DNA from 3 places in the Blautia sp. RTP21359st1_E11_RTP21359_211015 genome. Region 1 is predicted to be linked to each of the others. Evidence: riboswitches for the same ligand, from Rfam matches in the RefSeq annotation. Region 1 holds a riboswitch; each other region holds the start of a gene.

Evidence for each region. A riboswitch is a leader RNA that binds a small molecule or an ion and turns the genes downstream of it on or off. The one in region 1 is predicted to bind cyclic di-GMP.
Region 2: linked by a shared signal. The riboswitch ahead of AB5026_RS12890 (hypothetical protein) and the one ahead of AB5026_RS02610 (response regulator) in region 1 are both predicted to bind cyclic di-GMP.
Region 3: linked by a shared signal. The riboswitch ahead of AB5026_RS11155 (GGDEF domain-containing protein) and the one ahead of AB5026_RS02610 (response regulator) in region 1 are both predicted to bind cyclic di-GMP.

The regions. Positions count from the first base shown of each region.
Region 1 covers NZ_JBDGAB010000004.1:108,619-111,906, reverse strand. Annotated here, with positions in the region: gene AB5026_RS02610 (response regulator) at 1-1,427, opposite strand, end outside; cyclic di-GMP riboswitch class I at 1,660-1,750, opposite strand; gene AB5026_RS02605 (transposase) at 2,040-2,531, opposite strand; partial or broken gene AB5026_RS02600 (hypothetical protein) at 2,732-3,082, opposite strand.
Region 2 covers NZ_JBDGAB010000038.1:1,552-4,839, reverse strand. Annotated here, with positions in the region: gene rho (transcription termination factor Rho) at 1-43, opposite strand, end outside; gene AB5026_RS12890 (hypothetical protein) at 294-1,289, opposite strand; cyclic di-GMP riboswitch class I at 1,450-1,537, opposite strand; gene AB5026_RS12885 (transglutaminase family protein) at 1,667-2,584, shown strand; gene AB5026_RS12880 (type II secretion system F family protein) at 2,606-3,288, shown strand, end outside.
Region 3 covers NZ_JBDGAB010000029.1:10,634-13,921, forward strand. Annotated here, with positions in the region: gene AB5026_RS11150 (transporter substrate-binding domain-containing protein) at 1-1,437, shown strand, start outside; cyclic di-GMP riboswitch class I at 1,601-1,676, shown strand; gene AB5026_RS11155 (GGDEF domain-containing protein) at 1,976-3,025, shown strand.

The DNA.
Region 1 (3,288 bases):
ATATCTATAGCTTCCAATGGTTCCAGTGTCTTATATTTTTCAAGAACCTGCATCTGAAAATCATGATAAAATCCCAGAGGTTTATATATCATCTGTCCATTCAGATTGTAGAATTCATATCTGTCATTTTCCAGATCACAGACAACAAAGCGGTCAACCAGACGCACTATGCTCTGGATCAGCTGCTCCATGGAAGCATTATCCGCTGCCATCTGCAGATGCCGTGTGCTCTCTACCTTTGCCTCTGTGATATCACGCAGAAAGATCATGGCATATTCTGAATCCTCTATTTCGCCACGTATGACCACATTGCGGACCCATCGTTCTTCTCCATTCAGAGTGATACGGCACTCTAAAGCCAATTCGGTTTCCAGCCCCTTCAGCCTTTCTGCAATATAACCACGGTCGTAAAAAGAGGATACCGCCTTCTTATCTGTCTCCACAACATAGGAATCCACAAAATGCCGGATCAATTCATCCCACGTATGACTCTGTTCAAAGACGGTCATCAGGGACGGTTCAACCTTAAAGGTATCAAAAGTATTCGCTTCCAGATTCACATAATACTCGCACAAATCTGCTTTCGTAAAAGCCCGGTGGAAAGCAGCAGATTTTTGTGCCTGCATGATTTCTTTTTTCTCCCCATCAATGTTAATAAAAATCCCGGCAATCCTGCTGGCAGAACCATCCAGACGGCGTATTACTTCTGCCGATGCCCGAAACCACTGGTATTGATTATCCTTCATTCTCATACGATACTCTACCTGGTATTTTATCTGGTTCGTCTTATCCTTAATTGCCGCCTGAAGCTGCACCATTACTCTTTCTTTATCCTGTGGATGCAGAAGATCTGACCAGGATTCCAGTTTATTCGGAAAGTCCAGGGTGTCATGATAGCCAAGCATTTTTCGGAATTCATGACTCCAGTTTGCATTCACAATCTCACTGTTTTCGTCACAGTCAAAATACCAGAAGCCAGAATAGATAGCCTCATTGAGCAGTGCCAGATTTACATGATCCCAGTTGACCTGTACGGACATAACCCAGATCTGTCTACCCGCCTCATCTGTCGCATCCTCTTTACAAAGCCGTACATTATTCACTGTACCGTCTGCTGCAAGGATCTGTGCTTCCCCTGTTCCATGAAGCTGCAAAAAACGGTCTCGCTCCAGTATATCTTCCTCGTCATAAAAGAAGTTTCTCAATGAGCCTTTTGTCTGTTTCATGAAAGTATCGAATGTATATCCTGTACTATGCAACAGCAGATTACTCACAGACAAAATAGACAGGTTTTGGTCATAAAATCCTGTCATTATACCTACCCCACCATTATTTTCCAGTGTTTTCTGTACGGCCTGTGACATGGCCTGTGTCTGCCCCGTTACAGTCTCACCTAATGAATATATTTTGTCTTCATAATTTTTCATTTTATAAAAGTCCTCTCTCCGTCTTATGCCTTCTTCATCCTGCTTTTATCTGTATACAGAAAACCTGTCCCTGCTAGTTTTGTTACCCATTTTTGCATACAAAAAGGACATCTGCCAAAATCTGCCAGTGTCCCTACTATATTCTTTAAAATCACACATCTATATAGTATAAAAGGTATCGGAATCTCTCCTGTTCAAACATCTTTTCCATATATTATGATGATATGGAAACAGTGGCAACCGGCTGACATGGTCAAGCTTTCTGACTTTAGTCCCTTCTGGCTTTGCGACCCTGCCTTTCAACAGGTTTGCCTTTAAAATAATTTTCATTTTTTCCAAAAATAAAATACCATGTGGTTTTTCTTACGTCAATAATATTTTGGTGGAAAATTTACATATATTTTAACCGAATCAAGTAACTCCCCTGTGGAGGTTACGAAAAGCAATAAGCAGTGGGCGAGGACCTCTCGTAACTAACCTCTCATGTCTACCAGGATCACCATCCTCTGACGAGTCCTAAATTGTCGGGTAGAAACACCTATTACTAGGTATATCCCCCACAGATCCGTACGTGCCCAATTCAGGCATACGGCTCTTCACGACACTTATGCCTCAGATTATCCATATAGGCTCACGGCTGTATACCAGGTCTCTTATTTCGGCATAAATGCCTTCTGGCATGTATGGGATTGAATATCTCCCATCCACAACTAGTTTTGCGATTGTTTTTGGATCTTTTGAATCTGTTTTCTTTGGACTGTTATCATCAAGTTCCTTGATCTTCTTAACCGAGAATGGATTGACCATTACTAATCTTTTCTGATGATCATTTACATACTTCGCAAACGCAAACCAGTAATGACCTGTTGGCTCGCAGCCGATCAGAACTGCAGTCTTTTTATTCTCAGTCTTAAGTGTCTCTGCCCAAAGGTTGAAAGAATTGAACCCTTCCAGATCGTTATGAAAAGGAAAAATACGTTTTGTAAGTTCGCGTCCTCTGTTATCAAAAGCTCTTGCATAATGTATCTGGCTTCCTATATCAACTCCGACAACCATTGTTGAATCTGTTACTTGCTCAATCTTTTCATTCTGTGTATAATTCATTTGGAACCTCCAGTGCTTGATTGTTTTGTTTACATCCGCCAAGATGCAACTCAATCATACCTTGAGGTTCTTTTTTATTCAATTGGCGCTTTTAATGAATTACAGGAATGCTCCTTTCAAGCATATTCAGCACTTATATATTGCTTCCCAAATATTTTAAAGAAAAGCGTACCACTATTTTAATGATACGCTCATCATTATTAAATCACTTCAAAATGCTTCAATGCATCCTTTATTGCTTCAACCTTCTCTGGAGTTGGATGCTTCCTCGGCTGTTTCAATTTCTCTACCGCATTAGGAGCATCGTACATCGGCAAGCCTAAATCTCTCTTTACCTCTGCAATATATGCGGTATGTACTTTGAAGCCGTATTTAGCTTCTATGTACTCCTTTATCATTTTGTAGGTCACTCGTTCTTTGGGCTTATAGCTTTCCGCTCTTTTAGCAATATTATCAAGTGGAACTTTTCCCTCACCCTCGCCAAACTCAACTTTTACGTTGATATGTCCGTCTGGCTTTTTGTGGGAAAGCAGTACTACCGTCTCCACATGCGGTGTCGTTTTTTACTGCTTTAACAGTACGCAAACCCGCATAGTTACTGAGTTTTTACACCCTTTGACAGGTTGCTAATATCTGTAATCATAAGGTTAAGACATGGCGTACAGACCGTTTGATTTTGTAAACGTGTGGCGGGTACGCCGATATTTTGTAACACTTTTATAATACAAAATTATTCTAAATACTGCTACCATATTTG
Region 2 (3,288 bases), on a different contig from region 1:
CCTTCAGCACCGCCAGAGATAATGATTCATACTTTTCTCTCATATTAAATCCTCTATTCTTAAATCTGATAAATTATATATTTGTTGTTTATGGAATCAGATACAACCTGACATGGCTGCACTTTTTTGAATGAAAGCATGTTTTCAGCTTATGTTTCATTATACACACCTTATAGAGTCTATTGCAAGAAATATTTATCGACATTTTTTTTATACTTTTCTCACAAAAAAGAAAAAAATCTGCCCGGGAGATCTCTTCCCGGACAGATCCAACGTTCCTGTATGCTTCTTTTTTAGCTCCAGAACGGTCCGTATATATCCATGACCCTCTGGATACGTTCATCAGTAATTTTATTCAGAGCCGCCACAATCGCTGCATACGTTTTTGGTCTCTGTCTCTTAAGTGTTGACGGACTTGTTACATACTCAAGCACTGATTCTGCAAAATATTCTGAACTGTTCTGCGTTGCATAGCTTCTGTTAATACCTGTAAATTTGGATTTTTCGCTGTTATAAACTGCGGCAAAATCACTTGTTCTGTCTACGTTTCCCGCAACAAAAGCAAGGAAATGTCCCAGCTCATGGTAGATTGTCTCATTCTCAAAACGAAGGATGATGCTTCTTGAATGTGCGTTAAAGCAGCCTCCGTAGTTAACAGACGGATCGATCGTTACAGTAAATCCAAGCTTCTTGTAGGCTTTGAGCACCCTGCTGTCCATCTTCGGTGCAATGGAAGCAATATTGCTTACTGAATATTTGCTGTCCATGTTGATGCTTTCTACTTTTTTTGTGGAAGCTGCATTCGCTTTGCCGGCAGTAGCTGAAGCCGCCATGACTGTTGTGGTCGTCTGAATGGTTGTAGTTACTTTCCGTGTCTGAACGGCTGTTTTTGATTTCTTTGTGTATTTCTGTGTTGTTGCAGTCTTAACTGTCTTTAATGTTTTTACGGTTGTATTTCTGTTTGTTTTCTTTGTGGTCGTACTCTTCTTATTGGTAGTCGGAAGCTTCTTGGTATAAGTCTTGGTCGCCGCTTTTTTCAGCCTAACTTTTTTTCTGGTTGTCTTGGTATTTGAAGTCGTTTTGGTAGTCACCTTCGGTTTTGAAGCAAGTGGAGTGTCGTCCTCTGTGATGGTAGTCTCCACTACCGGATCTGTAAAATCCGGAAATTCCGGAACCTGTGACGACTGCCAGACATTAAAGCCACCTGCCAGTACAATAACAGCTGCAAGGCATCCTGCTAAAGCTTTTTTCCTGCCTGTAAAAATTTTACGGATATCTGTTCTTTTCATATCATTCACACCTTTCTGAAAGCCGACGTTTCAGTTTCCAACCTAAACCGGATTTTAGGCATCAAAAAAGCCGCTTATTCTAACGAAATAAACGGCCGCATTAACACACAGATTCTTGTTCATAGATGTTATCTGAATACGTCATTAAATCGGAATTTAATGCGGCAACCGGCTGTCATAGTCATCCTTCGGACCTTAGACCCATGGCTTTGCGTCCCTGTCTTTCAACAGGTTTGCCTTTATATATAGAGTATATGTTTTTTTCCCTGAAATGTCAACATTTTCCACTGCATTTTGAGCCCTGCTCCTGTCTTTTTTTCACGGAATCTGCTATACTGTTCAAAAAGAAAGCATGATATAACAGGAGAACGGAAACAATGTCAAAATTTTTACCAGTCCGTCTCTTTTTTGTATGGCTGCTTTTCGGAATCCTGCTGGCAGGCTGTGGAAATTCTCCTTCCTCCGATGAAGAACCTCCGGTATATTCTCCGGCCAGAGTCCTCACCCCGGAGGCCCCCGGCAAAAAAACACTGGGCAGTTCCCCTCTGATCCTGGATATTTCCAATCAGGATCAGGGATATCTGACTGCAGAATCCGATTCCGATGATTCCCGCATGAACATTCAGCTTACTGCTCCCTCCGGTGTGGTCTATTCCTATTTTCTGGAACCTGATGAACAGACGGTACTTCCTTTTTCCGAAGGCTCCGGTGAGTATCTCATCACCTGCTATCAGCAGGTTGATGGAAACCAGTATGCCGCCCTTTACACGGAAACGCTCACAATAAAGCTTCAGAATGAATTTCTTCCGTTTCTATATCCAAACCAGTACGTGGACTTTTCTTCCAAAAGTGAAGCCTGCAAACTGGCAGCCTCTCTTGTCAAAGAAGACATGACCGATATCGACATCCTGAAAACCTTCTATACATATGTTACCAGTCATATTTCCTACGATTATGACAAAGCTGATTCTGTCGAAGCCGGTTATCTTCCTGATGTAGATGATACGTTAAGCACCGGCACGGGGATCTGTTTTGATTACGCTGCACTGACTACTGCAATGCTCCGCAGCCAGGACATTCCCTGCAAGCTTCAGATCGGCTATTCCGGTGATGTAAAGCATGCATGGATCGATGTTTATATCCGTGGCAGAGGCTGGGTGACAAAGGCAGTATCTTTTGACGGCGACACCTGGAAGCTGATGGATCCCACCTTTGACGCCAACAGTGATGGTGATGAAGCGATCCAGGAATATATCGGTGATGAAAGCAATTATACGGTACAGTTCACGCGCTGACCAACTAAAGGAGACCTTATTATGAAAAACAAACTGACAGCCCGGGAATTATCCAGTTTCTGCGGGCAGATGGGAATGCTTCTGCATTCCGGCATATCCACAGCGGAAGGACTTCACATCCTCTGTGACGAAAGCAAGACCGATGCAGACCGGCAGATCCTCACACCCCTGATCCGTTCCGTGGAAGAAAACGGTTCTCTTTCCCGGGCTCTTGACGAATCCGGGATCTTTCCCACATCCATGACCGCCTATGTCCGGACCGGTGAGGAAACCGGCTGCCTGGATGAGATCATGGAAAGTCTCAGTTCCCACTATGAACAGGAGGAAGAAATCTCAGGACAGATACGGTCTGCAGTCACTTACCCGCTGCTCATGCTTGGCATGATGGCTGTTGTGATCCTGGTCCTTCTGATAAAAGTCCTGCCAGTATTTCAACAGGTATTTAACCAGATGGGAATGGAAATGAACGGGGTTTCCCGGGGACTTCTGAATGCAGGTAACGTGATCAGCCGGTATTCCTCTGTTTTTCTGATCCTCGCCGCAGCCCTCATTGGCTGCATCCTGTTTTTCAGTCTTACGGAAAAAGGCCACAGCCTGCTGCGAAAAATGGTCATCCATCTCCCGTTTTTCCGTGAGATCCCGGTTGCCATGGATTACAGTCGTCTGGCCCAGGGCCTTTCCCTGGGGCTTCGGAGCGGACTTTC
Region 3 (3,288 bases), on a different contig from region 1:
ATGGCAAAACGGCAGGAATTAGGAATGTTCACGACGAGAGAAAACAGAAGAGCAGCTACCATTATCAATAAAGCAATTGAGCAGTCATCCAATGTTTTAAATGGTGTTGTCCTTGCACAGAATTCTGTTTCAGAAAAGGAAATGACCTTGAAGGATATCCTTGCTGAGCATGCAGGCTTAGTTATCGGAGTTTCGTTTGTGATTATTTTTGTACTGCTTCTTCTGGTTTATTCTCTTTCCGTGAGTAGAAAAAAACAGATGGAAGCCCTGAAAGAAGCACAGAATGCAAATGCGGCGAATATTGCAAAAACGACATTCCTGAACCATATGTCTCATGATCTCAGGACACCAATGAATGCAATTGTTGGATTTACAGATATTGCCATGAAGAGGAAACCGGACAAAGAGGTGGAGAATTGTCTGAAAAAGATCAGGCAGAGTTCAGAATATCTGATGACACTGATCAACGATGTGTTGGATATCAGCCGCATTGAAAGTGGTAAACTGGAATATAAACCGGTACCGACAGATCTCAGGGATATGATAAATACTGTTTTGTCGATCGCAAAGGGATATATGGAAAATCGTGACCTTAATTTGTATGTTTCAAGAGAAAAACTAAAAACTCCTTATGTGATGGTAGATGAACTCAGAATCAGGGAAGTATTGCTCAACATTATCAGTAATGCAGTCAAATTTACAAAAGACGGAGGCACCATTTCATTCGCTGCAGAAAACGCTCCGGGTAATGATGAGAATCATATAATTGTACGCTATCGTATATCAGATACCGGAATTGGTATGAGTGAGGAGTTCCAGACCAGAATATTTGATGAGTTCAGTCAGGAAAATGGTGGGGCAAGAACCAGCTATAAGGGAGCCGGACTGGGAATGGCCATTGCCAAACAGTATGTAGATCTTATGGGTGGAAAAATTGAGGTCAGCAGCAGAAAGGGTATTGGCTCAACATTTACGGTAGAAATTCCCCTGCTTATAGCAGAACAGATACTGTCTGAAAAGGAAGAAAAGTTAAGGAAAGATATGGATTTACATGGTCTGCATGTCCTTTTGGCAGAGGACAATGATTTAAATGCAGAGATAGCAGCAGCTTTGCTGGAAGAACAAGGGATGATCGTAACTAGGACTGCCGATGGAAAATCTGCCTTGGCACAGTTTTGCAATACAGCTCCGGGGACCTTTGATCTGATTTTGATGGATATCATGATGCCGGAAATGAATGGCTATGAAACGACAAAAGCTATCAGAAATCTGTCGGAGCGTCCAGACGGAAAGGAGATCCCTATTATTGCAATGACAGCAAATGCATTTGCAGAGGATGTACAGGCTGCTTTGCATGCCGGAATGGATGACCATGTGGCGAAGCCGGTTGATATGAGGATTTTAATATCTGTCATCACAAAATATATAGAACGGTAATGTCAATGCTGCGTGGATTTCGGAAGTGGGAGAACAGTTCGATATATATATCGGCTGTTCTTTTTTTATTTTTGGACGTTAAAACGGTAATGTTTTTCTTGTATATAGTAGAGCACTATAGTATAATAAAACCAGTTTTTTTGTATACGTGTAAAAGCTATAATAAGGAAATCGGCAAACCAGATGAAAGTCTGGGACGCAAAGCTACAGGGCCTGTAAAATGGCAGCCAGTTGCATAAAATGAGGTGCACTGTCTGGTTGGCAGTGCTTTTTTTGAGGAATGATTTATCAACAGGAGATGATCTTCCCGATATTTGTACACAGACAGTTTATGATCCAAACATCAATGACATGAGTGGATTGATAAGCTGCTGTTGATGTTAGCGGAAGTTATAAAGCAACAAGAAAACTGCTGCAACTGTCATTCCATCTTCAAAGATTAATATTCTTAATGAAAGTTCGCTGACCAAAAGTCTGTCATTTGATTTCCTGTAGGAAAGTAAATGAATATTATTTAAGGTTTGGGATAAATTGTGAAATGCAGACAAACAAGAAAAGTAAAAATATAATAGGTATTATACAGAGTTTCCTTATATTGATATTAGTAGTTCTTATTATTTTTATGATGATTCAGATTAGTAGGCTGCAGGGGACAGCACGCGTAATAAATTATGCAGGTCTGGTACGTGGAGCTACACAGCGTGAAGTAAAATTAGAAATTACAGGAAACCAAAATGAAGAATTAATTAAATATTTGGATGATATTCTTCTTGGATTGAGATATCAGGATGGACATTATGATCTGGTAAAACTCAATGACGAAGAATACCAGGAAAAATTGCAAATCCAGAGTGATTACTGGGATAAATTGAAAACAGAAATTGAAGCAGCAAGAAACAAGGGATACGAAAATACAGACATTGTTAATATGAGTGAAATATATTTTTCGATGGCAGATGAAACTGTCTCTTCCGCAGAAAGCTATTCAGAAAAGATCGCTGTAAAGATTCGTACTATAGAGCTTTTGTCGGCACTTGATATGTTGAGTCTGGTGATATTGGTTATTATGCAGACTCTAAGGGCAATGCAGATGGCAATGCAAAACAGACTGCTGGAACAGAAAGCATTCATAGATGCCCATACTGGGCTGCCAAATAAAAATGCCTGTAATGATCTTCTTAATAAAAAAGATATAATTACAGATCCTACAGCTTGCATAATGTTTGATTTAAATAATTTAAAAACTGTAAATGATACAATGGGACATTCCGCAGGAGATCAGTTAATAATAAATTTCGCAAAGCTTTTGCGCAGTGTTATTCCAGAAAAGGATTTTGTTGGAAGATATGGCGGAGATGAGTTTATAGCAGTCATTTATCATACAAGCGAGGCGAAAATTAAGGAAATATTAAAATCCTTGAACAGAGAAAAAGACAGATTAAATAGTTATGAAAATCAAATACCAATCGACTATGCATGCGGATGGGCATTATCCTCCGATGATATGTCGTGTACAATGCAGATGTTATTGGATGCTGCAGATGCTTATATGTATAAAAATAAACAGATATGCAAGAAATATAATTAGCTTTCAGCTCAGAGTAGATAAAAGATAATAGACGCGATCAGACGAAATATTGTTTTGCGTAGAAACACTGGAAATCCTTGAAAACAAAGGATTCTTGGTATAAGATGAAACAAGTCAAAGCACGTTATTGCGTAAAAAAAGAAAGCAATATATTTATACCGTGAAGTCTGGAAAGTGTTGATTTTAAAGCATTTTTGGATGTGTGGGATGCTTTGAAAATATGATTTTGTGACAATTTTGTGACAAACGGCGGAAAAATCACG